Regions from separate parts of the Rhizobium sp. KNZ14-9A genome, predicted to be linked through region 1. Evidence: predicted binding sites of a transcription regulator. Region 1 holds the regulator's gene; each other region holds the start of a gene.
The links. Region 1 encodes PhoB, which activates phosphate uptake and scavenging genes when phosphate is short. Its sites were predicted from a motif close to TGTCATNNANCTGTCAT; they were not measured.
Positions count from the first base shown of each region.

Region 1 (9,648 bases):
CACTCGATCCCTCCACGGCACTTCCGGTTCAGGTCTACATGTGGGCCAACGAAGCCGAGCGCGCATTCGTGGAAAGAACCTCGGGTGCCATTATCGTCCTGCTCCTGTTCCTGATCGTCATGAACATGGGAGCTATCCTCTTGCGTCGTCGCTTTGAGCGCCGCTGGTAAACGGAGTAGAGATCATGAACATGTTGACGGAAGCTGCAGTCGAGAAGGCGCTGGACCAGAAAATGAGCAACGTCCCGTATAAGATGATCGGACAGGATGTCTCCGTTTATTACGGCGAGAAGCGCGCGCTTTTCGATGTCAATCTGAACGTCCGCGAAAACACCGTGACCGCCCTGATCGGCCCGTCGGGCTGCGGCAAGTCCACCTTCCTGCGGTCGCTGAACCGCATGAACGATACGATCGATGGCTGCCGCGTCACCGGCAAGATCACGCTCGACAGCGACGATATCTACGATCCCGACATCGACGTGGTCGAACTTCGCGCCCGCGTCGGCATGGTGTTCCAGAAGCCGAATCCGTTCCCGAAGACGATCTATGAAAACGTCTCCTACGGACCGCGCATCCATGGCCTTGCCAAGTCCAAGGCCGACCTCGACCAGATCGTCGAGACGAGCCTGCAGCGCGCCGGCCTCTGGAATGAGGTCAAGGATCGCGTGCATGAATCCGGCACCGGCCTGTCCGGTGGTCAGCAGCAGCGTCTGTGCATCGCACGCGCCGTTGCCGTCAGCCCGGAAGTCATCCTGATGGACGAGCCCTGCTCGGCGCTCGACCCGATCGCGACTGCAAAGGTCGAAGAGCTGATCCATGAGCTGCGTGAAAACTACACGATCGTCATCGTGACGCATTCCATGCAGCAGGCCGCGCGCGTATCACAGCGTACGGCAATGTTCCACCTCGGCAACCTGGTCGAGGAAAACGACACCGACAAGATGTTCACCAATCCCGACGATCCGCGCACCCAGGACTATATCATGGGCCGGTTCGGCTGATTTTGGCGATGTGAAGCCTTCCCGATTTTCGAGGACAAAGCCCCATGGCATCGACACATATTTTTTCCGCTTACGATGACGATCTGAAATTCCTGTCCCGGCGCATTTCCGAGATGGGTGGTCTTGCCGAACAGATGGTCGGCGAGGCCGTCCGTGCGCTGGTCAACGGCGACACTGCGCTCGCCCAGAAGGTCATTTCCGACGACGTGATCCTTGATCACGCGGAACGCGAAATCAACGACAAGGCGATCGTCACGATCGCCCGTCGCCAGCCGATGGCCTCCGACCTTCGCGAGATCATGGGTTCGATCCGCATCGCTGCCGACCTCGAGCGTGTCGGCGACCTCGGCAAGAACACCGCAAAGCGCGTCATCGCCGTCCAAAGCACCGGCGTTCCGCGCAAGCTCGCCCGCGGTCTCGAGCATCTCTCCGAACTGGCGCTCGTCCAGCTCAAGGAAGTGCTCGACGTCTATACGACGCGTTCTGCGGACAAGGCCAAGTCCATCCGCGAGCGCGACGACGAGATCGACGCGATGTACACCTCGCTGTTCCGCGAACTCCTCACCTACATGATGGAAGATCCGCGCAACATCACGAGCTGCACGCATCTTCTCTTCTGCGCCAAGAACATCGAGCGTATCGGTGACCATGCGACCAACATCGCCGAGACGATCTACTACATGGCAACCGGCGCCCAGCCGGAAGGTGAGCGTCCGAAGGACGACAGCTCCAATACCGTCGGTGCGGTGACGGAGTAATCCGGACCTGCCAATTGCGTGCGCGCCCTGCGCTGGGGCGCGCAAAGGTCGCAGCCAATTCCAAGTTTCTGCATGGTCCCTTGCTTAAATCACCCCCGGTTTAAGGATCATGCATTAGGAGACTGACACGCATGATCCCAAGAGTTGCAGTTGTTGAAGATGAAGAGGCGCTGAGCGTGCTTCTCCGCTACAACCTCGAGGCTGAAGGTTTCGAGGTGGATACGATCCTCCGTGGCGACGAGGCCGAAATCCGGCTTCAGGAGCGCACGCCGGACCTGCTCATCCTTGACTGGATGCTGCCGGGCGTTTCCGGCATCGAGCTCTGCCGCCGGCTGCGCATGCGGCCGGAGACCGAGCGTCTGCCGATCATCATGCTGACGGCACGCGGCGAAGAGAGCGAACGCGTTCGCGGTCTCTCGACCGGCGCGGACGACTATGTCGTCAAGCCCTTCTCCACGCCGGAACTTGTTGCTCGCGTCAAGGCGATGCTGCGTCGCGCCCGTCCGGAGGTTCTCTCCACCGTTCTGAAGTGTGGTGATATCGAGCTCGATCGCGAAACCCATCGCGTTCATCGCAAGAGCCGCGAAGTCCGCCTCGGCCCGACCGAATTCCGCTTGCTCGAATTCCTGATGTCGTCGCCGGGCAGGGTCTTCTCCCGCTCGCAGCTTCTGGATGGCGTCTGGGGCCACGATATCTACGTGGACGAACGTACCGTCGACGTCCATGTCGGCCGCCTGCGCAAGGCGCTGAACTTCTCCAACATGCAGGATGTCATCCGCACCGTCCGCGGCGCGGGATATTCCATGGAAGCCTGATCCGAGTGATCGGAGGTCACGAACGGGTCGCTCGGTTTCGCCGGGCGGCCCGCTTGTCTATCTGACACCCCTAGCTTCTTATGAAAGCCGACACCAGGCGCCGAAAGCGGACCTCGAGAGAACCTGCTTTCTACAGACGAATGCGTGCGAGAACTCGATCAAGAGCCTTTTGCAGAGCCGCAGTGCCACCGAAATCGCGAAAGTCTTCGAGCACCTGTTCATTCAATCCGCCCTTGGTCGAATGCTCGCCGATGAGTTCATCAAAACTCGCGACAGGTTTCGAACGGGCAGCATGGGCGAGGCCGGAAAACAATTGACGGAGGTAGGCGTCGCCAGCCGTTCTCGAAAGCCCTTGGCTCTGCAGCCAGGTCGACGTCTCGTCCAGGATGCCGAAATAGGTGGCCATCAGGCAGCTCGCCACCGCGAGAAGTTCGAACTCAGGTCTGTTTTCAACCTGGATCGCCGTTCCGAGCGCCGAAAAGAGGGCGTGGGAAACCTCGTCGGGCGGGTAGATCGCAGTCGCGCCCTGAAGATCTGCGATGTACGGAAGTGGAATTGCCAGGCTCAGGCGAACTGGCTGATCGATCCACGCCAGCAGTTGATCCATTGGCGTGGCCGCGACGAAGCTGATGACATGGTGGCCCGGCCGAAATCGGAGCGAGCGGATGACCTCCTCGGCAATTTGCGGCCTCACGGCCACAAATACGAGATCGGATCGGTCGAGAACATCCTGGTTCCCCAAAGCGATCGACACATTCCGGTTTGCCGCCGCAAGGCGGGCGGCGACGCTTGCGTTGCGCGGTGACAGCACTACCGGTGTGTCGCGAAACGCTGTCTTGCCCAATCCGGTGACGACGGCCTCGGTAATCGTGCCCGTCCCGACGAACCCCATTGTCATCCGCTTTGGATCGATCTCCATTGGCACCCCTGAGTGACTGTTTGCGCTATGCTACTCCACGGGAATACGGCATCTGTATCAGAAAATCGCGTTACAGCGCCAGGACCACCATTCTATGCCAGTTTAGGGCTGAAACGCATTGGTGGCGTTGGCCACATAACTTCGCATTGTCAGGCATGGTGAACGACCGGCGGAGATCGGCCTCCGGCAGATAGTCGTGGTCAGGAGCGGTTTTCCAGCCCTCCTGTGCCGACTAAAAAATACGCCCCTCTGCGCGTCAGCGAAGAGGGGCGGCGGATGCTGCATCTGTTGAGAAGGCGCGGTCAGGCGACCCGGACAGCCTTGCGGCGTTCGCTGACCGGCTGGTAGGCGAGGCGCTGGTGATAGTTGCAATAGGGTGAGGAATCCGGGGAGTCGCAGCCGCAGAAGTAGAAGTCGTCCTTCAGCGGATCGCCGACCGGCCACTTGCAGGTGCGCTCCGTCAGTTCCGTCAGGCCAAGGCGGCGTGAAATCGGCACGACCACATTCTTGGCCGGCACGTATTCCATTTCCTCGACCGTTTCGATCTCGATCTCTTCCTTCAGCATCGTTGCGCCCTGCTGGCGGGTAACGGTGCGGGTGGTGATGCGAGACGCATAGTTCGGGGCGCGTGGAGCCGACGTATTGCGCTTCGTTGCGCGCGCAGCGGTTGCCGTGCCGCCGGCCTTGGCGCGGCCGGGAAGACTGAGCCGGTGAACCTTGCCGATAACAGCGTTTCTACTCACTCCGCCAAGCTGCGCAGCGATCTGGCTGGCGCTCAGCCCCTCTGACCAAAGCTTCTTGAGCTTCTCGACACGCTCGTCTGTCCAGTTCATTGCCCTGTCTCCACCTTTCGCGTTGGTGATGGCAGAATCCCTCACCGTTGCCTCGGAAGTCTCCGAAGCAAGAAACGCCTGATCAATTTTGGTGACTAGTTCCGCCGCATGCAGTCTAGTAATTGAACTTTAACCTAGTGTGAGCCTGACTCTGTGACAAGAGTTCGCGTGAATCCGATGAATCCGAATTCAGGGTTTTCCCCAACTTGCTTCCCCGGAGAGTCATTTCTGCAACATTAGCTGTTGATAGACCTGCAAGTCTGATTTGAGGCTTGACGCATGTGCTAAATCTTCAGTTTTGTTGACATTGCAGTGCGAAAAGTAAATAGTGCTCCCTGCCGCCGCAAGGCGGCATTTTTGATTTTTCGGGCCTGGTTTTCTTAGCCGGAGTCCGTTGCCTTAGAGCCTGACCAGGAGATTGCGCCATGGCTGAAGCCTCGCCGCTTTATGATACCTATTCTCGTGCCCCGCTGCGGTTCGAGCGAGGCGAAGGCGTGTGGCTGATCACCGAAACGGGCGAGCGATATCTGGATTTCGGAGCGGGCGTTGCCGTTACCTCCGTGGGGCATGGCAATCCGCACGTTGTGGCCGCTCTCAAGGATCAGGCCGACAAGGTCTGGCATCTCTCCAATATTTATGAAGTGCCGGGGCAGGAGAAGCTTGCCAAGCGTCTGACGGATGCCACTTTCGCCGACAAGGTGTTCTTCACCAATTCAGGCGCCGAGGCTCTCGAGTGCGCCATCAAGACTGCGCGCCGCTATCAGTTCTCCAAGGGGCATCCGGAGCGCTTCCACATCATCACCTTCGATGGCGCCTTCCACGGCCGTACGCTGGCGACCATCGCCGCCGGCGGCCAGGAGAAATATCTCGAAGGTTTCGGCCCGAAGACCCCTGGTTTCGATCAGGTGCCCTTTGGCGATGTCGAGGCTGTCCGTGCCGCTATTACCGACAAGACCGCCGGCATCCTCATCGAGCCGGTGCAGGGCGAGGGCGGTGTCCGCCCGGCAACGTCCGAATTCATGAAAGCGCTCCGCCAGCTGTGCGATGAGCATGGCCTGCTGCTGATCCTCGACGAGGTGCAGACCGGCGTGGGCCGTACCGGCAAGCTCTTCGCTCATGAATGGTCGGGTATAACGCCCGACATCATGGCGGTTGCCAAGGGCATCGGCGGCGGTTTTCCGCTCGGCGCCTGCCTTGCGACGGAAGAGGCCGCTTCCGGCATGAAGGCGGGCACGCATGGTTCCACCTATGGCGGCAACCCGCTGGCCATGGCTGTCGGTAACGCGGTGCTCGATGTCATCCTGGCCGAGGGCTTCCTGCAGCATGTGCGTGATGTCACTCTCGTCTTCCGCCAGGGCCTTGCATCGCTCAAGGATCGCTATCCCGACGTGATCGAAGATATCAGGGGCGAAGGGCTGTTGCTCGGCGTCAAGGCTGCCATTCCCTCGGCAGAGCTGCTGAAGGAAATCCGCGCAGCCCATCTTCTGGCGATCCCGGCAGGCGATAATGTCATCCGCCTGCTGCCGCCGCTGGTCGTAACCGCCGAGGAGGCGCGCGAGGGTCTTTCCCGTCTCGAACGCGCTGCCGAAAACATCCGTGCCGCCAAGGTCAAGAAGACCGCTTGATAGGACAATGCCCCGCCCGCCGGCGGGCGTAGCAGGTAACGAACAATGGCTTCCCCCAAACACTTCCTCGATCTTTCCGCCGTCACCGGATCCGACCTCAGAACCATCATGGACGATGCCAAGCTGCGAAAGCAGGCTTTCAAGGCCGGCACGGCCGACAAGCCGCTCGCCGGCAAGATGCTCGCCATGATCTTCGAGAAGCCGTCCACGCGAACCCGCGTCTCCTTCGATGTCGGCATGCGCCAGCTCGGCGGCGAGACCTTGTTCTTATCGGGCACTGAAATGCAGCTCGGCCGCGCCGAAACGATCGGCGACACCGCCAAGGTTCTGTCGCGCTATGTCGACGCGATCATGATCCGCACGACCGACCACAACCGTATGCTGGAGCTCGCTGAGCATGCGACCGTGCCGGTCATCAACGCGCTGACGGATGATACCCATCCCTGCCAAATCATGGCCGATATCATGACCTTTGAAGAGCATCGCGGCCCAATCAAGGGCAAGACGATCGCCTGGACGGGTGACGGCAACAACGTGCTGCATTCCCTGGTGGAGGGGGCTGCCCGTTTCGGCTACCGCATGAACATGGCAGTACCCCTTGGTTCCGAGCCGAAGGATCACTATCTGAACTGGGCCCGCAATGAGGGCGCCGAAATCATGCTTTACCATGATGCTGACCGTGCGGTCGCCGGCGTCGATTGCGTGGTGACCGATACCTGGGTCTCCATGAATCAGGAACATCGGGCTCGCGGTCACAATGTCTTCCAGCCTTATCAGGTCAATGCGCATTTGATGGCGCAGGCCGGCAAAGACGCATTGTTCATGCACTGCCTCCCCGCTCACCGCGGTGAGGAGGTGACGGACGAAGTGATCGATGGCCCGCAATCCGTGGTCTTCGATGAAGCGGAAAACCGTCTTCATGCGCAGAAGTCGATTCTTGCTTGGTGCCTGGGCGCGATCTGAACCATAATCGGATGTCGCGAGTTCCAAACTCGCGGCTGCGCAAGCAGCCGGTGCGCTGGCCGGCTGCTCTGACAAAACAGGAGTGAAAGCCATGGCAGAAGCTGCCGCCGCCCTCGGCGAGTTCGATTTCGCCGGCGATGATCATGTCGTCCCCTTCCAGGTGGAAGGGCTGGATGTGCGCGGTCGCGCTGTCCAGCTCGGCCCAATGCTGGATTCAATCCTCGAACGCCACCATTATCCCACGCCCGTCGCCCGCCTTCTGGCGGAGGTGGTGGTGCTCACGGTGCTGCTCGGCACCTCGCTGAAGTTCGAGGGCAAATTCACTGTCCAGACCAAGAGCGACGGTCCCGTCGATCTCTTGGTTGCCGATTTCTCCACGCCGGAAAATGTCCGGGCCTACGCTCGCTTCGACCAGGCCTTGCTCGATAAGGCGATCGCGGCTGGCGAAACGGAGCCGGAACAGCTTCTCGGCAAGGGCGTTCTCGCCTTCACCATTGATCAGGGCAAGTTCAGCCAGCCCTATCAGGGTATCGTGGCACTTGACGGTACCTCGCTGGAAGACATTGCAGGTGTCTATTTCCGCCAGTCGGAGCAGATCCCGACGCGCGTGCGCCTTGCCGCAGCCGAGCTCTTCGACCGCGACGAGAACGGTAAGCCGCGTCACCGCTGGCGGGCAGGGGGCCTCGTCGCCCAATTCCTGCCGGAAGCGCCGGAGCGTATGCGCCGGCCCGATCTTCATGGCGGTGATGGCGACACGGCTGCGCGCGCCCATGTTGAGGATGATGCCTGGACGGAAGCCCGTTCGCTCGTTGAAACCGTGGATGCCGATGAACTGACCGATCCGCTCGTTGGCACCGAACGCCTGCTCTTTCGCCTCTTTCACGAACGCGGCGTGCGCGTCTACGATCCGCGCGCCGTCTTCGATCGTTGCAGCTGTTCACGGGAAAAGATCGGCGGCGTGCTGAAGGGCTTCAGCGCCGAGGAAATCGAGGCGAGCCAGGAAAATGGCGAGATCTCGGTCACCTGCGAATTCTGCTCCACGACCTACCGCTTCCCGGTGCAGGAAGTTGCGGCGGCGGAGTGAGTGCGCGGAGAATGGGGCAGGCTCTAGTTCAATACCCTGAGCAGGCCGGGTGAATCCAAAGAGAAGGCGGGTATGTCGACATCGAACGTCTCGCCTTCGTCCGTCTCCATCTGGTAGTGGCCGAACATCAGGCCGGACGGCGTATCCAGCGGGCAGCCCGACGAATATTCATAGGTGTCACCTGGCTGCAGCCGCGGCTGCTCGCCGACGACGCCGGGGCCGCTGACCTCGTCGATCTGCCCGTTCTGGTCGGTAATGTTCCAGTAGCGGTTGACGAGACGTACGGCGATGCCGGAATTGTTGCTGATGACCACACGGTAACCCCAGACATAGCGATCGTCATCCGGATCGGATTGCTCCTCCAGATAAAACGGCTCGACAACGACTTCGATATCTCGTGTGAGGGCGCGATACATGCCTTACACCTTAGTCAGGATATGTTACCCGTATCTTATAAGAGGCCTCTGCCGTCAAGAAACGGTACAGTGATCGCGGCCTCACCACCCCCGGTTGGACCGCCTTTCGTTCATTAAGCCTAACTCTCAGTGTTAATTTCAAGGCAAATGCGACGGCCGCAGCGTCTGCCGACGGCCGTGCCTTGATGGTCAGGCCGAAACCTTCGCCAGAGCGCGGGCGAAATCTTCTATCAGATCGTCCGTATCCTCGATGCCGGCCGACAGGCGCACAGTACCAGGCGAGATGCCGAGTTCGGCGCGAGCTTCGTCCGTCAGGTTCTTGTGCGTGGTCGTGGCCGGATGCGTGATCAGGCTCTTTGAGTCGCCGAGATTGTTGGAAATCTTGACGATCTCAAGCGCGTTCTGCAGCGCGAAGGCAGCTTCCTTGCCACCTTTGAGCTCGAAGCAGACGAGCGTCGACCCACCGGACATCTGTTTGGCGATGATATCGGCCTGCGGATGGTCTTTGCGGCCGGGATAGATGACCTTGGCGACCTTGCCCTGATCGGCCAGGAAATCCGCGATCTTCGTTGCATTCTGCGTCTGCTGCTTGACGCGCAGCGGCAGCGTCTCGATGCCCTTCAGGAGCGTCCAAGCGTTGAAGGGCGACATGGCCGGACCGGTATGGCGGAAGTAGTCGTGCAGGTTCTCGTCGATCCATTCCTTGTCGGAGAGAACGACGCCACCGAGGCAGCGGCCCTGGCCGTCGATATGCTTGGTCGCGGAATAGACGACGATATGGGCGCCGAGTTCCAGCGGCTTCTGGAAGAGCGGCGTCGCAAAGACGTTGTCGACGACGACCTTCGCGCCGATCTGGTTGGCGAGCTTGGCGACACCGGCGATGTCGATCACTTCCAGCGTCGGGTTGGTCGGGCTTTCCAGGAAGAACACCTTGGTCTTCGGGGTAACAGCCTTTTCCCAGTTTCCGAGGTCGCGACCGTCGATCAGCGTGCAGTCGATGCCGTATTTCGGCGCCAGCGTCTCGACGACCCAGCGGCAGGAGCCGAAGAGGGCACGGGCGGCAACGATATGATCGCCGGCCTTCAGCTGGCAGAGAATGGCGGCGGTGACTGCAGCCATGCCGGAAGCGGTGGCGCGGGCGTCTTCGGCGCCTTCCAGCATGCACATGCGCTTTTCGAACATGTCATTGGTGGGGCTGCCGTAGCGCGCATAGATGAAACCTTCGGTCTCGCCCT
Region 1 covers NZ_JBPGXB010000002.1:3,310,899-3,320,546, reverse strand. The annotation lists gene pstA (phosphate ABC transporter permease PstA) at 1-170, shown strand, start outside; gene pstB (phosphate ABC transporter ATP-binding protein PstB) at 185-1,000, shown strand; gene phoU (phosphate signaling complex protein PhoU) at 1,045-1,758, shown strand; gene phoB (phosphate regulon transcriptional regulator PhoB) at 1,890-2,573, shown strand; gene ACR9ZQ_RS23255 (pyrroline-5-carboxylate reductase) at 2,704-3,492, opposite strand; gene ACR9ZQ_RS23250 (GcrA family cell cycle regulator) at 3,795-4,325, opposite strand; gene ACR9ZQ_RS23245 (acetylornithine transaminase) at 4,751-5,950, shown strand; gene argF (ornithine carbamoyltransferase) at 5,996-6,913, shown strand; gene ACR9ZQ_RS23235 (Hsp33 family molecular chaperone) at 7,005-7,997, shown strand; gene apaG (Co2+/Mg2+ efflux protein ApaG) at 8,021-8,413, opposite strand; gene ACR9ZQ_RS23225 (O-succinylhomoserine sulfhydrylase) at 8,603-9,648, opposite strand, start outside.

Region 2 (9,648 bases), 370 kb from region 1:
CGCCGAACGCGAACCGTTCGCAACGACAATGTGGCCCTTGGAAAGTGCGACGGAAACCTCCGCCGGAATGGCGTATTTGAGACCATGCGCCTCCCACCAGACGGCAAAGGCACCGGACTGCTCCATCGATGCGAATCCCGCATCCGAAACGGCGAGATGATCCTCCCCGCCGGCATCGCCTTCACGGGTGATGACGCGGCGGGCAAAATGCACGTCCTCCCGGCGATCGAAATGCCGGGCCGCAAGGTTCATCAGCGTGTCCTTGCCAGCCCCGCTCGGACCGACGACGACGACCATGATGCCGCGTTCGGCACCGGCGCCCGGATGGGGTTCGTGTGACATCATCATGCGACACGGCGTCCTTCACGCCAGACGGAACGGGTCACCGGCACGCCGTGCGAGCGGTGGACGCGGACGAGATCGGCACGCAGGCCGGTTTCGATGCGGCCGCGATCGTTGAGGCTGACGGTGCGTGCTGGCGTTGCCGTCACCATTGCAATTGCCTTCGACAAAGTAATGCCCTCAACCTCGTCGGCAAGAATGAAGGGCGCATGCAGCAGGCTGAGCGGCACATAGTCGGACGAAAGCACGTCGAGAACGCCGAGCTGCGCCAGATCACGCGCGGCGATATTGCCGGAGTGCGATTTGCCGCGCACGATGTTCGGCGCGCCCATGAGCACGCTCATGCCGTTTTCATGCGACAGCCGGGCTGCGTCGATGCTGGTCGGGAATTCGGCCAGGCGCACGCCGTTTTCAATCGCCTCATCGACATGGGCAGATGTGGCATCGTCATGGCTTGCGACGGTGATTCCGCGTTCGGCGCAGACCTTGGAGATCGCGTCACGATTTGGCGTCGAATTGCGATCGGACTCGGCGATGCGTCTGGCGCAGAAGCGGGCGAACTCCTCATCGGAAAGACCGCGCTTCTTCTGATAGTAAAAGACGTACTGGTCCATTGTCTGGAACTGGCGCTGGCCGGGCGCATGATCCATCAGCGAGACGAGACGAACATAAGGGTCGTTTTCGAAATCGGCGAAGTGCTGCAGCACGTTGTCGGCCGAAACCTCGCAGCGCAGATGGACGAGATGCTCGGCGCGCAGGCGCCCTTCCTTTTCGGCGGACTGAATGGCATCGGCCATCTCGCGCATTTCGCCGTGCTCGAAACCGCCGTCTTCATCAGCACCCATGCGCAGGCAGTCGAAGACCGTGGTGATGCCCGAGGTGACGATCTGCGCGTCATGGGCCTGTATCGCCGCCGTCTTGTTCCAGCGGATGCCCGGACGCGGCGAATAGTGGCCTTCCAGATGGTCTGTGTGCAGCTCGACGAGGCCAGGAATGACGTAGTCGCCCTCAAAGTCTTCGCCGGCTACCGAACTGCCTCCCGAGATATCGGCGATCTTGCCGTCACGGATGAGAATGGAGCCCGAAAGAATATCGTCCTCGAGAACGATACGGGCGTTTGAGAGAACGGTTTCTTTGCTCATGTCAGAAAATCTTTCAGCTTTTGGCGCCAGCAAGAGGCAGCCATGTGTGGACTTTGAAAGGCGCGCCGCGCGCCTCCTCGCTAAAGACGGCAAGGCCGGAAATGCGAAGCGGCCTGCCGGTAAAAGCTGCGAAACGCTCCGTCAGGATCGCCTTCATCACTTCCGCGCGCTCTTCCGGCACCTGCCCGGTCAGCGTCATGTGGAAGCCGAAGTCATCCATGACATATGGATAGCCCCAGCGCATGAGATTATTGCGCTGGCTCTCAGAGAGCCTTTCCGGTTTGCGCCTGATAATATCGGCCTCGGAGAGTGCCGCCCGGAATGGTTCGAAAGACTTTACCACCTTTGCCGCGAAATCCTGAAGCGGTTGGTGCAGCGAACCCGGCACAAGCGCGAAGAAGCGACCAAGCTGGCCGAGCACCAGCTCCGGGATTTCAAAGGCGGGCGTGTTGGCGGCGAAATCTTCGACGACCGCCATCAGGTCCTTTTCGGTCACGGAGGAGGCAAGCTCGAAGGGCGCCTTGATCGTCGCATGGAAGCCATAGCGGCGCGGATCGGCCGTCAGTTCGAATTGTTCATGAGCCGGCAGCGTCTCGTACTCGGGCGCAGGATAGGTCTCCTCGGTAAAGGCATTGCGGCCGAGCCAGACGGAGGCTGCATCCGTCAGGGGATCATCCTTGGACGGTGAAAAATAGAGAGCGTAGCGCAAGGCTTTTATCCTGGAGATCGTCCGAACGGGGAGGGCAATGTGCAGTGATTTGGCGGCAAACCGCAAGCACGCTCCGGCTAAAAGATTTCCATGACAGAATGATGATGGAGACCGAAATGCCCACCATCATTTCGACAAATCCGATCAGTGCCTCTGCTTCGTTCCCATCAGCCGGTGACGCATTGCGTTGGAGGCTGCGTCGAAGAGAAAGACGACGATCAGGATGAGCATGACCATGTAGGCGACATTCTGCCAATTGGAATTGGTCCGCATCGCTTCCCACAGCTTCAGCCCGATGCCGCCGGCGCCGACGGCACCGATAATGGTCGCACCGCGGACATTCGATTCCCACTGGTAGAGGGTTTGGCTGACGAAGACGGGAATGATCTGCGGAATGATCCCGAAGCGATGGACGAGCAGCGTGGAGGCGCCGGTCGATTTGATGCCTTCGCGCGGCTTGTTGTCGATGTTTTCGAGTCCTTCGGAATAAAGCTTGCCGAGCGTGCCGGTTTCCGTGAGGAAAATAGCACCGGAACCGGCAAGCGGACCGGGGCCGAAGGCGCGCGTCAGGAACAGCGCCCAGATCAGCATATCGACCGAGCGCAAGAAGTCGAAGAACCGTTTGAGGCCTTGGTTCAGCACGCGGTTTGGCGTGATGTTGCGCGCCGCCAGGAAGGCGAGCGGAAATGCCGCGAGCGCACCGAGCAGCGTGCCGAGGAAGGCCATGACGATGGTCTGGAAAAGCTTGGTCCAGACGTCTCCGTGCTGCCACGCGCCGTTGTTCCAGATATTGTCGAAGGCCAGCGACAGGTTGGACTGATCCGGCTCGATCCGTGGGCCGGAGATGATCATGCTGACGACTTCACCTGCAGGCTTATCGAAGAAGGGCGAATGCGTGTCGAAGATGAAGTTTGGCCAGCCGAGCAGTCGCTTGTGGACCTTGATGCGATGTGCCGCGATGCTGACATCGCCCGAAAATCCCATATCAACGAGGATGTTGTCGTCGTAGACGGACATCCAGTCGGGCACAGCACCGTCGACGCGCGGGTTCTCGCCGGTGATGTCGACAGGCACCGTTACGCCATGGGCAGTCAGCAGAACCTGCGTCCTGGAGATTTCCACCTGGCGGTTCGTGCCGCTGAGGGAAACGACGACGTTGCCGTCCGGTTTGTTGACGATCCAGCTAGGGTTCGGATTATCGCCAAGGGGAGAGAAGCGCGGATAGCGTACGGTAATGCCGCCGTCGCCGATCCGGAATTCCGGTTGGGCGTCGTAGCTGACCCACTGCGACATATAGATGCCGAAACGCTCCCAATGCGCCTCGGAGATCAGCCGTGGCATCTGGAAGAACCAGACGGCGTAGATGCAATAGACAAGCGTGCCGATCGCGATCATCAGCACGCCGAAGCGTTGCTTGAAGGAACGTTGGAAATATTCCGGATAGCGCGTTTCGATCTCATGCATGCGGTTGGCGTCGAGTACGGTCATGGCGTCCTCAGTGCTGGAGAAGGAAGGCATGATCGCCAACAAGCTTGCGGCGGATCCAGGCCGAGAGCTGATCGACTGCGACGATCGTTATAAAGAGCAGAAGGACGAGCGCCACCGTCTTGGCGCCGAAACCACGGGAGATCGAGAGCTTCAGCTCTTCGCCGATGCCGCCGCCGCCGACGGCGCCGATGATGGTCGATGCGCGAACGTTGATCTCAAGGCGGAGCAGCATATACGACATGAGGTTGGGCAGTACCTGCGGCAGCGCCGCGAAGCGGACGCGCTCGAACCAGTTGGCCCCGACCGCCTTCATGCCGTCATCCGATTTCATGTCGGCATTTTCGATCACTTCGTAGAACAGTTTGCCGAGAGCGCCGATCGTATGAAGGGTGATGGCGATGATGGCCGCTACCGGTCCGATCGACAGAATGGCGGAAAACAGCCCTGCGATGACGATTTCGGGAAAGGCGCGCAAGAATTCCATCAGACGCTTCACGCACACGCGCAGCACACCCGAGGGGGCGAAGTTGCGCGCGGCCAGGAAACTGAGCGGTAGAGCGAAGACGAAGGCAACGATGGTCGAAAGGATCGCGATGTTGATCGTCACGATCATCAGTTCGAAATATTCGGGGATATAGAAATCGCCCCAGACATACACGCGACCTTTGGCGAAATTATATTCTTCACCGCCGGTGTCATTGACGCTGGGGATGTCGAACAGCGCGCGCCAGACGTCGTTCCAGTCTTTGGGAATGAGCCAGCTGAGGAAGTCGAAGAGATGCGGGAGACGTTCGAAGAAGTGCCCGGCATTGCTCTCGTCGGCAAAACGCACGGAGCTGACAAAAGCGAAAAGCAGGATTGCAAGCCCAATCAGCGTATAGAAGCGCCGCTTGGCGACCATCCGGTCCCATGCTGTGACTATTTCGCTAGAGCTCTGCATATTTGGTTGAATATCGGCAACAGTCATCAGCGCTCGAGCCCCTGTGCAAGAAAAGGGCGGCCGTCGCCGGCCGCCCCAGACATGAATGGAGAATTAGCCGCCGATGGCAGCCTTGCGGACGTCAACTACAGCGTTGTAGAAGTCGTGCTTGACCGGAACGTAGCCAGTGAAATCGCCACCTTCGATGGCGTTGAAGCACTTTTCATCGGTCTTCGGCAGAGCCAGGTAGAAATCGGAGATCTTCTTGATCCACGCGTCGCCGAGGGCGTTGCGGACAACGACCGGACCGTTCGGGATCAGCGGCGAGCGCCAGACTTCAACGAGCTTGTTCGGATCGACTGAGCCCTTGGCAACGACCTTGTGGAAGGTGCCGGAGGTGTAGCCGTCCATGAAATCGCCGATGCCCGAGCTATCGTCAACTGCAACGTCAACCTTGCCGTCGTAGGCAGCGAGCAGGTTGTTCTCGTGGCCGCCGTTGAACTGCGTGGAAGCGAAGAACTTGTCGTTCGGCGCGCCGGTGTCCTTCGGGATCTGCGTCAGCGGAACGAGGTAGCCCGAGGTGGAGTCCGGATCGGCGTAGCCGAGCTTCTTGCCCTTGGCGTCCTTGATGGTCTTGATGCCGGAAGACTTCAGAGCGAGACCGATCGAGTAGTAACCCGTGGAGCCGTCCTTCTGCTGCGTCGTCAGGATCGGCGAAACAGCCTTCGGATCCTTGATATAGATGGCAGCGTAACCGGAAGCGCCGAGGCCGGCAACGTCGAGCGTGCCGCCGAGCAGACCCTGGATAACGCCGTCATAGTCGGCGGCCGGGAACAGCGAAACCTTCTCGAAGCCCAATTCCTTCTTCAGGTGGTCCGCGAGGCAGGCATAGTTGCGCAGACGGTCGGCTTCGTTTTCGCCGCCGAGGATGCCGATGCGCAGTTCCTTGAGGTCGGCAGCATTTGCAGCGCCGGTCGCGAGCGCCAGAAGCGCCGTTGCGGCAAAGAGTGCTTTCTTGAACATGGTTCTCTCCTGATTGACCGGAAACCCGGCCGTCTTGTTAAGAAGATGTGCGCCCTTGACGCGGGCATTCGATCGCGACCGCCCCTCTCACAGACCGGCCAGCGCCAGCGGTGGGTTGCCGACGGATTGGTTTTCCGCTCCTTCCGGAGCGATGTTGATTGCAGTCGAGGTCATCGTTTCGTCGACGCCCGCGCCGTCCTTGTCCGTACCGTAGATTTCCTTCACGGCCTCGGTGGTCAGTTCGGAGGGCTTGCCGTCGAAGACGACACGGCCGCCTGCCATGCCGACGATGCGTTCGCAGTAGTTGCGGGCCGTATCGAGCGTATGCAGGTTGGTTACGACGGTGATGCCTTCACGCTCGTTGATGTCACGCAGCGCATCCATGACGATTTTTGCGTTCAGCGGGTCGAGCGAAGCGATCGGCTCGTCGGCCAGAACCATCTTCGGGTTCTGCATCAGCGCGCGGGCAATGGCGACGCGCTGCTGCTGGCCGCCCGAAAGCGTGCCGGCTGCCTGCAGTGCCGTCTGCTCGATGCCGAGGCGCTCGAGCGCTGCGATGGCCTGGATGCGCTCTTCACGGGTGAAGACGTTGAGCAGGCTGAGGATCGTCGAGCGATGGTTCAGGCGGCCGAGCATGACGTTGGTGAGTACGTCGAGGCGCGCCACGAGGTTGAACTGCTGGAAGATCATCGCGCAGTCGCGCTGCCAGTTGCGCAGCGCCTGGCCGCGAAGGCCGGAAACCTCGACACCACCAAAATGGATGGTGCCGGAGGAGGGTTCCTGCAGGCGGTTGATCATGCGCAGGAGCGTGGACTTGCCGGCGCCGGAACGGCCGATGATGCCGACCATCTGGCCTTGCGGAATGTCCAGCGTTACGGAATCAACAGCGAGCTTCTTTCCGAACCGGCGTGTGACATTCCTCAGCTCGAACATCATGCTCTTCCTTCGCATTGTAGGCTTGCTTCTGGGATCGCATTAGTCCCGCTTGATGAACCTCGCGTGTCAGTTTTGTGTAAGTCCTGTCACAATTCTCCGCACCGCAATATTGGGCTCAGCAGCCGTACCGGGAGAGGAAGTCTTCGGCGCCCAGCGCCCGGAAATCCGCCAGTGCTTCGCGCAGCCGGCCGTGTTCCCAGTCCCACCAGGCAAGCCTGTCCATGCGCTCGCCGATCTCCTTCGGAAAGCGCTCCCGGATGAGCTTGGCCGGCACGCCGCCGACGATCGTGTAGGGAGCGACATCCTTGGAGACGACCGCACCGGCGCCGATCACAGCCCCGTTGCCGACAGTCACTCCCGGCAGGATCGTAGCACCATGGCCGATCCAGACATCGTTGCCGATCACGACGCGGTTGGAGCGGCGCCATTCAAAGAATTCCGTCTCCATGTCGGCATCCGGCCAGTAGTCGACGGCGCGGTAGGTGAAATGGTGCAGCGTCGCGCGCCAGGTCGGATGGTTGGTGGCATTGATGCGCACGGCGGCGGCGATGTTGACGAACTTGCCGATCGTCGCGCACCAGATAGAGCCGTCCTGCATGATGTAGGAATAGTCGCCGAACTCCGCCTCGCTGATGCGGCAGCGCTCGGAAACTTCCGTATAGCGGCCGAAGGTCGAATTGGAGACGGAGGCGGTCTCGTGAAAATAGGGCTCGTTGCCCAGTTTGCGGCTCATGCTGCGATTGCCTTTCGCGGAGAGAATTGCTGAACGTCGAGAATGCGGTCGGCGGCTGCCTCGCGCACTTCCTCATCGTGGAAGATACCGAGCAGGGCGACGCCGGCCTTCTTCTTTTCCTCGATCATGCCGACGACGACGGCCCGGTTCTTCGCGTCGAGCGAGGCGGTCGGCTCGTCGAGCAGCAGAATCGTGTGATCGGTGATGAAGCCGCGGGCAATGTTGACGCGCTGCTGCTCGCCGCCGGAGAAGGTGGCGGGCGGCAGCTGCCAGAGCGCTTCCGGAAGGTTGAGTTTTTCCAGCAGGGCGGCGGCCTTTTCCCTGGCGCTGGCGGCAGCTTCACCACGTGCGAGCAGCGGCTCGGCGACGACGTCGAGTGCCGCAACGCGTGGCACGGTGCGCAGGAACTGGCTAACATAGCCGAGCGTCTGGCGCCGCACGTCGAGAATGGTGCGCGGGTCGGCGGCGGCGAGGTCGACGATCTTACCCTTGTGGTTGACGAGGATCTGGCCGGTATCGACGGCATAATTGCCGTAGATCATCTTGAGCAGCGAGCTTTTGCCGATGCCCGACGGGCCGCCGAGCACGACACATTCGCCTGACGCCACCGAGAAGGAGACATCCGAGACGACCGGCAGCTTGATGCCGTCGCGCAGGTGCATGATGAAGCTCTTGGCGACTTCTGAAACGACGAGGGGCGTTGCCATGGTTCTTAAACCTGCAGGATCGAGGAAACGAGGAGCTGGGTGTAGGGCTCGCGCGGGTCATCGAGCACGCGGTCGGTCAGACCCTGCTCGATGACGAAGCCGTCCTTCATCACCATCATGCGATGGGAGAGAAGGCGGGCGACGGCGAGATCATGCGTGACGATGATGGCCGACAGGCCGAGATCGTTGACGAGACCGCGCACCAGATCGAGCAGACGTGCCTGCACTGATACGTCGAGACCGCCGGTCGGCTCATCCATGAAGACGAGGCGTGGGCCGGTGACGAGATTGCGGGCGATCTGCAGGCGCTGGCGCATGCCGCCGGAAAAGGCGCGAGGCTGGTCGTCGATGCGGTCGGCGTCGATCTCGACGCGCTCCAGCCAGTCGAGGGCGGTGGAGCGGATCTTGCCGTAGTGCCGGTCGCCGATCGCCATCAGGCGTTCGCCGACATTGGCGCCGGCCGAAACCGTCATGCGCAGCCCGTCAGCCGGGTTCTGATGCACGAAACCCCAGTCGGTACGCATCAGGAAGCGGCGCTCGGCCTCGTTCATGTGGTAGAGGTCGCGGTAGGTGCCGTCACGCATGTGGTACTCGACACTGCCAGTGGTCGGCATCAGCCGGGTGGAAATGCAGTTCAGCAGCGTCGTCTTGCCCGAGCCGGATTCGCCGACAATGGCGAGCACTTCACCAGGCCACAGCTCGAAGGAGACGTTCCGGCAGCCGATGCGGTTGCCGTAGAACTTCGAGAGGTCGTTGACTTTGAGAAGCGGTGTTTCGGTCATTCTGCAGCCTCCCGGGCCAGCATTTCGCCGGCATGTCCGTGCGCGCGGCGGTCTTCGCAATGGTCGGTATCGGAGCAGACGAACATGCGCCCGCCCTTGTCGTCGAGGATCACCTCGTCGAGATAGACGTCCTCTGCGCCGCAGAGCGCGCAGGGCTTGCCGAAGCGCTGGATTTCGAAGGGATGGTCTTCGAAATCAAGGCTGACGACGTCGGTATAGGGCGGCACGGCATAGATGCGCTTTTCGCGGCCGGCGCCGAACAGTTGCAGCGCTTCGGACTTGTGCATCTTCGGATTGTCGAATTTCGGCGTCGGCGAGGGATCCATGACATAGCGGCCGTTGACCTTGACCGGATATGCATAGGTCGTGGCGATACGGCCGTTGCGGGCGATATCCTCGTAGAGCTTCACATGCATGAGGCCGTATTCTTCCAGCGCATGCATTTTGCGTGTCTCGGTCTCGCGCGGTTCGAGGAAGCGCAGCGGTTCCGGGATCGGCACCTGGTAGACGAGAACCTGGCCGGCTCCGAGCTTTTCCTCCGGGATGCGGTGGCGCGTCTGGATGATCGTCGCGTCCTTGGTGTGGGTCGTGACGGCGACATTGGCGACCTTCTGGAAGAAGGCGCGGATGGAGACGGCGTTCGTCGTGTCGTCCGCACCCTGGTCGATGACCTTGAGAACGTCGTCAGGTCCGATGATAGCGGCCGTCACCTGCACACCGCCGGTGCCCCAGCCGTAGGGCATCGGCATTTCGCGGGAAGCAAAGGGCACCTGATAGCCGGGAATGGCGATCGCCTTCAGGATCGTCCGGCGGATCATGCGCTTGGTTTGTTCGTCGAGATAGGCGAAATTGTAGGTGGCGAGATCA
Region 2 covers NZ_JBPGXB010000002.1:3,676,672-3,686,319, reverse strand. The annotation lists gene phnN (phosphonate metabolism protein/1,5-bisphosphokinase (PRPP-forming) PhnN) at 1-345, opposite strand, end outside; gene ACR9ZQ_RS25145 (alpha-D-ribose 1-methylphosphonate 5-triphosphate diphosphatase) at 345-1,484, opposite strand; gene ACR9ZQ_RS25140 (DUF1045 domain-containing protein) at 1,498-2,193, opposite strand; gene phnE (phosphonate ABC transporter, permease protein PhnE) at 2,338-3,681, opposite strand; gene phnE (phosphonate ABC transporter, permease protein PhnE) at 3,689-4,648, opposite strand; gene phnD (phosphonate ABC transporter substrate-binding protein) at 4,715-5,623, opposite strand; gene phnC (phosphonate ABC transporter ATP-binding protein) at 5,711-6,556, opposite strand; gene ACR9ZQ_RS25115 (DapH/DapD/GlmU-related protein) at 6,675-7,292, opposite strand; gene phnL (phosphonate C-P lyase system protein PhnL) at 7,289-7,999, opposite strand; gene phnK (phosphonate C-P lyase system protein PhnK) at 8,005-8,781, opposite strand; gene ACR9ZQ_RS25100 (alpha-D-ribose 1-methylphosphonate 5-phosphate C-P-lyase PhnJ) at 8,778-9,648, opposite strand, start outside.
Region 2: the regulator PhoB is predicted to act here: its motif matches at 2,284-2,300, upstream of ACR9ZQ_RS25140 (DUF1045 domain-containing protein).

Region 3 (9,648 bases), 780 kb from region 1:
TTCCTCGCCCAGTTCCTGCCGGTCTCTACCGATCCAACCCTCTATCCCGGCGCTCTAGTGCTTGCGGCCCTCTTCGGCATGCTGACGATGCTTGCCTTTGCCATCCTGCCGCTCGGCCATGCGCGCGAAGTGCCGGCAACCGCACTCTTCCGCGAGCAGGGTTTTGAGGCACGCCACCTGCCCTCCTGGCCCTATGTGTTACTCGCCGCGCTCTTCATGGCTGCGCTCGCAGGCCTTGCCATCTTTACCGCCTATGACCGCTTCATCGCCGTGATCTTCGTCGGCGCCATCATCTTCGCCTTCGTCATCCTGCGCCTCGTCGCAGCCTTGATCGCCTGGCTGGCGCGCAGAAGCCCGCGCGTCAACTCGCCGGCGCTGCGGCTGGCGATCGGCAATATTCATCGCCCCGGAGCACTGACACCCTCCGTCGTCCTCTCGCTCGGTCTCGGCCTTGCGTTGCTGGTCACCCTCACACTAATCGACGGCAACCTGCGCCAGCAGCTAACCGGCCGCATGAACGAGGGTGCGCCGAACTTCTTCTTCGTCGATATCCAGAGCGCCGAGGTCGATGCCTTCCGCAACCTGATCCACACCCAGTCACCGAATGGCAAGCTGGTGGAAGTGCCGATGCTCCGCGGCCGCATCATCGCCTTCAATGGCCAGGATGTGACCAAGATGAATGTGCCGGCAGCGGGCCGCTGGGTGCTGAATGGCGACCGCGGCATTACCTACGAGGAAAGCCCACCGGAGAATTCCGTCCTTACCGAAGGCCAGTGGTGGGGCAAGGACTATAGCGGCGAGCCGCTCGTCTCCTTCTCGAGCGAGGAGGCGCATGAACTGGGCCTCAAGATCGGCGATACCGTCACCGTCAACGTTCTCGGCCGCAACATCACTGCCAAAATTGCCAATCTGCGGCGGGTCGAATGGGAATCGCTGTCGATCAATTTCGTCATGGTGTTCTCGCCGAACACCTTTCGTGGCGCTCCGCATGCATGGCTGGCGACACTGACGGATCCCGCATCGACCGAGACTGAAGACGCCGCGATCCTGAAATCGGTGACCAACGCCTATCCGACGATCACGAGCGTGCGCGTCAAGGACGCGATCGATATCGTCAATCAGCTGGTCGGCGAGCTTGCGACTGCGATCCGCGCCGCAGCTTCCGTTGCACTGATCGCCTCCGTTCTCGTGCTGGCAGGCGCACTTGCCGCCGGAAATCGGGCGCGCACGCATGATGCGGTGGTGCTGAAGACACTTGGTGCGACGAGAACCATGCTGATCCGCGCCTTCAGCTATGAATATCTCATCCTCGGTGTTGCCACCGCCATTTTCGCGCTTTTTGCCGGCAGTGTGGCTGCCTGGTTCATCGTCAGCCGCATCATGCGCCTGCCCTCCAGCTTCATGCCGGATGTCGCAGGTCTCACCCTTGTCACAGCCCTAGTATTGACCGTCGGTATCGGCTTGATCGGCACCTGGCGCATCCTCGGACAGAAGGCAGCACCAGTTTTGCGCGAGCTGTAATGGGTGAAGGCCCCAAATCCCTTCACCTTACGGCGATTTAACCGAACGGCAGATTGCAAAGGCCTTGTTTGAATTGGACGAAAGCCTCATATTGTCAGCAGGCATGCTGGAAGCTCCGCAGCGGCGCCCGGGTCGTAAACCCGACACCGTATTTCCATCGGAGCTTGTAAGAGGAAACTATGGCTGATCTCCGTAACTATCAAAGCCGCGCACAAGCCGGCGAAGTGATTGATCAAGGCCTCCGCGCTTATATGCTCAAGGTCTACAACCTGATGGCGCTGGGTCTGGCGATCACTGGTGTGGCCGCCTATCTGTCATTCCAGTTCGCTTTCGCCAATGGCGAGCTAACTGCATTCGGTCAGGCGATTTATGCAAGCCCGCTTCGGTGGGTTGTGATCCTTGCACCGCTTGCTGCCGTGTTCTTCCTGAGCTTCCGTATTAACCAGATGAGCGTGGCTGCAGCGCAGACCACTTTCTGGGTCTATTCCGCACTGGTTGGATTGTCGCTCTCGTCAATCTTCATAATCTATACGGGCCAGAGCATCGTACAGACCTTCTTCGTGACGGCCGCCTCCTTCGGTGCGCTGTCGCTTTACGGCTACACGACCAAGCGCAACCTGTCGGCAATGGGTTCGTTCCTGATCATGGGCCTCTTCGGCCTGATCATCGCTTCGATCGTCAACATCTTCCTGGCTTCGTCCGCCGTGCAGTTCGCGATCTCCGCGATCGGCGTGCTGATCTTTGCAGGCCTCACCGCCTACGACACGCAGCGCATCAAGGAAATGTATTTCGAAGCAGATGGTTATGACGTCGCCGGCCGCAAGGCCATCATGGGCGCGCTGACGCTCTACCTCGACTTCATCAACCTCTTCATGTTCCTGCTACAGTTCATGGGCAACCGTAAGTAAGCAGGCCGGACTGAAAAACGAAAAGGCGGCTTCGGCCGCCTTTTTTGTTGCGGGCAGTTCGCTGGAGTGCTTCAACGTGAGCCTTCGTTCAACAGTGCCGATCGATCCGAAATGCTCCCTCTCCTACGCGACACCCTTCCTTCCGATCTTCCTGCCATTACTGAAATCTACCGCGAGTCCGTGCTGAACGGCATCTCGAGTTATGAAATCGTGCCGCCAACCGAAGCGGAAATGACGGCTCGCTACTCCGCCATTCGCGAGCAGGGCTATCCCTACATCGCCGCGACAGCCGAGGACGGAAGCCTGCTCGGCTATGCCTATGCCTCGGCATTCCGCACCCGTCCTGCCTATCGCTGGCTGGTCGAGGATTCGATTTATCTGGGCACGGCGGCGCGCGGCAAGGGTATTGGCAAACTACTCCTTGGAGAGTTGATTTCGCGCTGCACCGTCTCTGGCTTCCGCCAGATGACCGCCGTCATCGGCGGTGCAAGCCCGGCTTCTATCTCGCTTCACCGTTCACTGGGTTTTGAAGAGATCGGTCTGATGAAGGGTGCCGGTTACAAGCACGGCCGCTGGCTGGATACGATGCTGATGCAGCGCAGACTGGGCGAAGGAACGGAAACCCATCCCGATCCTGAGGCCTATCCGGGCACGCTGTTCAAGGGGTGATATCGCTTACTTGTCGACGAGCTTCAGCGATTTGTCGAAAACCTTCAGGACTGGCCCAAGCTCGTGGCCGCGCTTCAGGATCATGCCGTTGGTGTTCACGACCGAAAAGGCGCCCTGCTTGGCAGCAAGCTTCGGATTCTTCTCGATGCGGAAGAGCGGCATTTCGCCCGAACGCTTGAAGACGGAGAACACCGCCTTCTCCCCCGTGTGGTCGATGGCATAGTCTTTCCACTCGCCTTCGCCCACCATTCGACCGTAGATCCACAGAATCTGGTCGAGCTCCCGCCGGTGAAATGTCACTGGCATCGGATCTTTATTTTGTCTGTATTCCTTGAGATCAACGACGGTTGAAGAGCTATTGTCGACGGAGCGGCTTTCGCCGTGTCGCAAATCCGGCGTATCTGTCATCAGACTCCCAAGACCTCCACGTGTGACAGGAGAGTGACAGTTTGCCCGAGCCGCGGCAAATTGCAAGGGACCGACTGTCACACTGGGGACGAAACCTGCTTTCTCCGGTGTGCCGCATTTCAGTCAAAACAGCGCCTCATTTCCAAGAGAACTATAGGCTCCAGTTTGGCGCCAGCGCGCCAAAGGGCCCGGCGGAGCGTATCGACCTTAACCCCAGCCCCGAATACGCTTGGCCGGGCCGCCTGACATTCATCCGCAAGCGGATGAAATCCTTAGATGTTTTTCCCTGCCATGACGACTGTTGCGCCGAGGATCGCTCCCGGATCGCCGTTGTCCGTCACGGACTGCAAGAGAATCGCTGATCCTTCGAGATCGGGTTTTTCCATCACGCTGGCCGGCAGAGTCAGCGTCGTCGCCTTGCCATCCCACATGCCGACGGTCTCCACATCGGTCACGCTGTGGAGGTAGGAGATCTTCTGGCCGCTGTTTTCGCCCTTCTCGACGTCGATCGTTTTTTCCTTGTCGAAATAGACGATCACCACATTGGCCTTGCCCTGGCCGGCGCCGAGCTTGATCTCTAATTGGTCGCCGCTCATGCGAGCACTGACGGGCACGGTCAGGCCTTTGCCCTCGTTGGCATAGCCATTTATCTTGCCGTTGATGCCGGCAAGATCGGCGCCTGCGAGATGGTCACGGCCATTGACGATCGCCTGCGGCGTATAGACGTTGCTGCGGCCCATCATCCGGGCATAGCCGTATTGCCGCTCGGTATTTTCCTTCGAGCTCAGCGTGTCGGCCCAGCCGAGATAATTCCAGTAATCGACGTGATAGGCGAGGGCGATGACATTGCCCTGGCTGACGAGCTTGCGGAATGCGGCATCGGCCGGCGGACAGGAGGCGCAGCCCTGCGCCGTGAACAGCTCAACGACGCCTTTCGGCGCGCCATCTTCGGCTAGGAGCGGACTTGCAAAAGCAAGCCCGGCGATCAGCGGGATCATAAAACGCGGGGACATTCACCAGCACCTCTTTTCCAGCGTCAGCAGCGGTCCTGAACTGCCGGCTCTGAGATATGAACGTACGAATAATCCTTCCGGGTCCAAACGGAAAGTCACGAACGGGTGAGACGGAGCCCCAGGCGGATGGCCGCCGAAACACATCACCGTGAGCAGTGAAACAGCCTCGTTTTCCGCAAAGAAAAACCGCCGGAAATTGCTCTCCGGCGGTCATTATCAGGCAAGTATCTTAACAATCAGGCTGCGAGATCGCGCAGAACCGTCTGCAGGATGCCGCCATTGTTGAGGTAGACGACCTCGTCCAGCGTATCGACGCGCGACACCAGCGGAACGTCCTTCACGGTGCCATCGGCGTAGGTGATCTTGGCGATCTTCTTTTCGCGCGGCTTGATGTTTTCGAGGCCCTCGATGGTAACGAGTTCATCGCCCTTCAGGTTGAGGCTCTGCCACGTCGTGCCCTCTTCGAAGACGAAGGGGATGACACCCATGCCGACCAGGTTCGAACGGTGGATACGCTCGAAGCTCTGGGCGATCACGGCCTTGACGCCGAGCAGGTTCGTGCCCTTCGCAGCCCAGTCACGCGAGGAGCCGTTGCCATATTCCACACCGGCGAAGATGACGAGCGGAACGCCTTCGGCCTTGTACTGCATGGCCGCATCGTAGATCGAGGTCTCTTCCTTGGACGGATAGTGGATGGTGTAGCCACCTTCCTTGCCGTTCGCACCGAGCATGAAGTTGCGGATGCGGATATTGGCGAAGGTGCCGCGCATCATCACTTCGTGGTTGCCGCGGCGCGTGCCGTACTGGTTGAAGTCGGCAACTGCGACGTCGTGGCCAAGCAGGTAGGCGCCGGCCGGCGAAGCAGCCTTGATCGAACCGGCCGGAGAAATGTGGTCGGTGGTGATCTTGTCGCCGAAGAGGCCGAGGACGCGTGCGCCCTTGATATCGGAGGTGCCTGTGCCCTTCTTGCCCATGCCGACAAAGTACGGAGGGTTCTGGACATAGGTCGAATCGTCGTCCCAGGCGTAGGTCTGGCCCGGGGGAACCTGAACGGCCTGCCAGTTCTCGTCACCCTTGAACACGTCGGCGTACTTCGTTTCGTAAAGTTCGCGGGTGACGTACTTCAGGATGAATTCCTGAACTTCCTTTGAAGTCGGCCAGATATCCTTGAGATAAATCGGGTTGCCGTTCTGATCTTCGCCGATCGGCTCCTTGGTGAGGTCCTTCTGGACCGTACCGGCAAGAGCGTAGGCGACGACGAGCGGCGGCGAAGCGAGGTAGTTCGCCTGAACGTCCGGCGAGATACGGCCTTCGAAGTTACGGTTGCCGGAGAGCACGCCGGAAACGATCAGGCCCTTGTCGTTGATCGTCTTGGAGATCGGTGCCGGCAGCGGGCCGGAATTGCCGATGCAGGTCGTGCAGCCGAAGCCGACGAGGTTGAAGCCGAGCTTGTCGAGATCAGCCTGCAGGCCGGACTTGGCGAGATATTCGCCGACAACCTGAGATCCCGGAGCAAGCGAGGTCTTGACCCACGGCTTGGTCTTCAGGCCCTTGGCAACGGCATTGCGGGCGAGAAGGCCGGCAGCGATCAGCACCGACGGGTTGGACGTGTTGGTGCAGGAAGTGATGGCGGCAATCGCGACGTCACCATGGCCGAGATCGAAATCCGTGCCTTCGACCGCATAGCGGTTGTTCAGCTGACCGGGCTTCTTGTAGTCGGCATCCATCGAACCGGCAAAGCCGGTAGCGATGTTTTCGAGCGCGATACGGCCTTCCGGACGCTTCGGACCGGCCATCGAGGGTACAACGTCGCCGAGGTCGAGTTCCAGCGTGTCGGTGAAGACAAGGTCGGAACCATCGCCGTCGCGCCACATGCCCTGGGCCTTCGAATAGGCTTCGACGAGCGCGATCCGGTCATGCGTGCGGCCGGACATCGTGAGGTAGTTGATGGTTTCGCCATCGACCGGGAAGAAGCCGCAGGTCGCGCCATATTCCGGACCCATGTTGCCGATCGTCGCGCGATCGGCGAGCGGCATGTTGTCCATGCCCGGGCCGAAGAATTCGACGAACTTGGAAACGACGCCCTTCTTGCGCAGCATCTGCACGACGGTCAGAACGAGGTCGGTCGCGGTTACGCCTTCCTTCAACTTGCCGGTCAGCTTGAAGCCGATAACTTCGGGCAGAAGCATCGAGACCGGCTGGCCGAGCATGGCGGCTTCAGCTTCGATACCACCGACACCCCAGCCGAGAACGCCGAGGCCGTTGATCATCGTCGTATGCGAATCGGTGCCGACGCAGGTGTCCGGATAGGCGATCGTTTCGCCGTCCTCTTCCTTCGTCCAGACGGTCTGGCCGAGATATTCGAGATTGACCTGATGACAGATGCCGGTGCCCGGAGGAACGACGCGGAAATTCTTGAATGCCTGCTGGCCCCACTTCAGGAAGCGGTAACGCTCGCCGTTGCGCTGATATTCCAGCTCGACATTCCTGGCGAAAGCCTGCGGCGTGCCGAATTCGTCGACGATAACGGAGTGGTCGATGACGAGGTCGACGGGAACGAGCGGATTGATCTTTTCCGGGTCGCCGCCGAGCGAGACCATTGCGTCGCGCATTGCGGCAAGGTCGACGACGGCGGGAACGCCGGTGAAGTCCTGCATCAGCACGCGGGCCGGACGATAGGCGATTTCATTCTCGACAGCGCCCTTGTTGTTCAACCATTCGGCGACGGCAAGGATGTGCTCCTTGGTGACCGACTGACCGTCTTCAAAGCGCAGCAGGTTTTCCAGCAGCACCTTCATCGAATAGGGGAGCTTCGATACGCCGGCGAGACCGTTTGCCTCAGCCTTCGGCAGGCTGTAGTAGACGTAGTCCTTTCCGTTCACGGAAAGCGTGGACCGACAATTGAAACTGTCAAGAGATTTAGACACGAGAAACCCCGTTTCTGATAGCCAACACAGTCGTGCGAACGCCTATGCACTTAATGCACATCAGGATGCGGGTACGGCCATTTCCGCTGTCCGCACGTGAGGAAAGACCCCAAGTTCGGCGCAAGGATGAAGTTCACGCCGACCGCTGGCGTGGTTGCAGGTCTTATAGATAATTTCGTAAAGACTTGCCATAGCGACAAAGGTCAAAATCGGACATTTTTTGAGCTTGCCGATGGTGCCAATGAAGAAAGAGCCGATGCATGCATCTCACCGCTGAAAATCTGGCAGCCCGGCGCGGTGAGGATCTGATTTTCGTTAACGTTTCCTTTCACTTGCAGGCCGGCGAAGCGCTGATTCTGACGGGTAAAAACGGATCGGGAAAGTCCACTTTATTGCGCGTCATCGCCGGTCTTTTGAGACCGGAAAAAGGCTCCGTCACCGTCGCTGATTCGGTCGGTGCCGAGAGGCGTCCGGCAGCGGAAGCGAGCCACTACCTTGGCCATCGTAACGCCATGAAGACAGAACTTACGGTTGCAGAGAACCTGGATTTCTGGAGATCCTTCCTTGGACCCGGCAAAGCCGCCGGCATGAGCACCCAGGAAGCCGCCGACGCCGTCGGCCTGCCCAGCATCACCCACCTGCCCTTCGGCTACCTCTCGGCCGGCCAGCAACGCCGCTTCGCCTTCGCCAAGCTTCTGGTCGCGCATCGCCCGGTCTGGATCCTGGACGAGCCGACTGCAGCGCTGGATGCAAGTGCAGACAGGTTGTTCACGGAATTGATTGAAGCGCATCTCAGGGAAGGCGGGATTGTCGTCGCCGCGACGCATCAGCCTCTTGGGCTGGAAGGGACCAGGGAATTGAAAATGACCGGTTTTGCCGGGGTGGACCAGGGAGTGTGGGGATGACCGCCCTCTTCCTGCGTGACCTGAGACTCTCCATCCGCGCCGGCGGCGGTGCCCTGATCGGCATTCTGTTCTTCCTGACGATCGTCGCCGTCATCCCCTTCGGCATCGGGCCTGATCTTGCGCTTCTCTCCGGCATCGGCCCGGCCATTGTCTGGATCGGTGCGCTGCTCGCTGCCCTGCTCGGGCTCGACCGCTTGTTCCAGGCGGAGCGTGACGACGGTTCGCTCGATTTGATGCTGATGCAGGAAACGCCGCTGGTGCTGACCGTGCTCATCAAATGCGCCGCACACTGGACGGCGACAAGCCTGCCGCTCGTCATCGCCTCCCCATTGCTCGGCCTCTTCATGAACATGAACGAAACGGCGATCGGCGCGACCATGCTCACGCTCCTTGTCGGCTCGCCGGCAATCACCTTCATTGGCGCTGTCGGCGCAGCCGTTGCCGTCGCGCTGCCTCGCGGCGGCCTGCTGGTCTCGGTACTGATCCTGCCGCTGACGATCCCCGTGCTGATCTTTGGCGTCAGCGCTACATATGCAGCGGTTGTGGGACCGTCGCCCTTCCTGCCGCCGTTTCTGATCCTCATCGCCCTGACGCTCTTCTTCGCCGTCATCGGTCCGGCAGCGGCAGCCCTTGCGCTCAGAAACACGGCGGATTGATCGGCGCTTCGATTGCGGCTCCCGGCGGATCAAGGTAAGGAAGCGGATATGAGCGAAACGAGCCTTGCCATCAGCAAATTCAGCGATCTCGCCAACCCAACGCGGTTTCTGGCGCTGGCATCGCGCGTCATTCCATGGCTGGCGGGCATCACGGCCCTCTGTTTTATCATCGGGCTCTATCTGAGCTTCTCGACCGAGGGCGACTATCAGCAGGGCGAGACGGTGCGCATCATGTATGTGCATGTGCCTTCCGCCTGGCTCTCCATGATGTGCTATACGATCATGAGCATTTCGGCGATCGGCACGCTCGTCTGGCGCCATCCGCTGGCGGATGTTTCGGCCAAGGCCGCAGCTCCGCTCGGCGCTGCCTTCACGATGCTTGCACTCGTCACCGGCTCACTCTGGGGCAAGCCCATGTGGGGCACATGGTGGGTCTGGGATGCTCGGCTGACCTCCGTCTTCATCCTCTTCCTGATGTATCTCGGCCTCATAGCGCTGAACCGCGCCATGGATGAGCCCTCGAAGGCTGCGCGCGTCACCGCCGTCCTCATTCTCGTCGGCTTCGTCAATATTCCGATCATCAAGTTTTCGGTCGACTGGTGGAACACGCTGCATCAGTCTGCAAGCGTCCTGCGCCTCGA
Region 3 covers NZ_JBPGXB010000002.1:4,093,981-4,103,628, reverse strand. The annotation lists gene ACR9ZQ_RS27065 (ABC transporter permease) at 1-1,521, shown strand, start outside; gene ACR9ZQ_RS27060 (Bax inhibitor-1/YccA family protein) at 1,701-2,429, shown strand; gene ACR9ZQ_RS27055 (GNAT family N-acetyltransferase) at 2,541-3,098, shown strand; gene ACR9ZQ_RS27050 (DUF2794 domain-containing protein) at 3,105-3,506, opposite strand; gene ACR9ZQ_RS27045 (DUF1223 domain-containing protein) at 3,779-4,519, opposite strand; gene acnA (aconitate hydratase AcnA) at 4,756-7,446, opposite strand; gene ACR9ZQ_RS27035 (hypothetical protein) at 7,573-7,755, shown strand; gene ccmA (heme ABC exporter ATP-binding protein CcmA) at 7,707-8,351, shown strand; gene ccmB (heme exporter protein CcmB) at 8,348-9,007, shown strand; gene ACR9ZQ_RS27020 (heme ABC transporter permease) at 9,056-9,648, shown strand, end outside.
Region 3: the regulator PhoB is predicted to act here: its motif matches at 3,529-3,545, upstream of ACR9ZQ_RS27050 (DUF2794 domain-containing protein).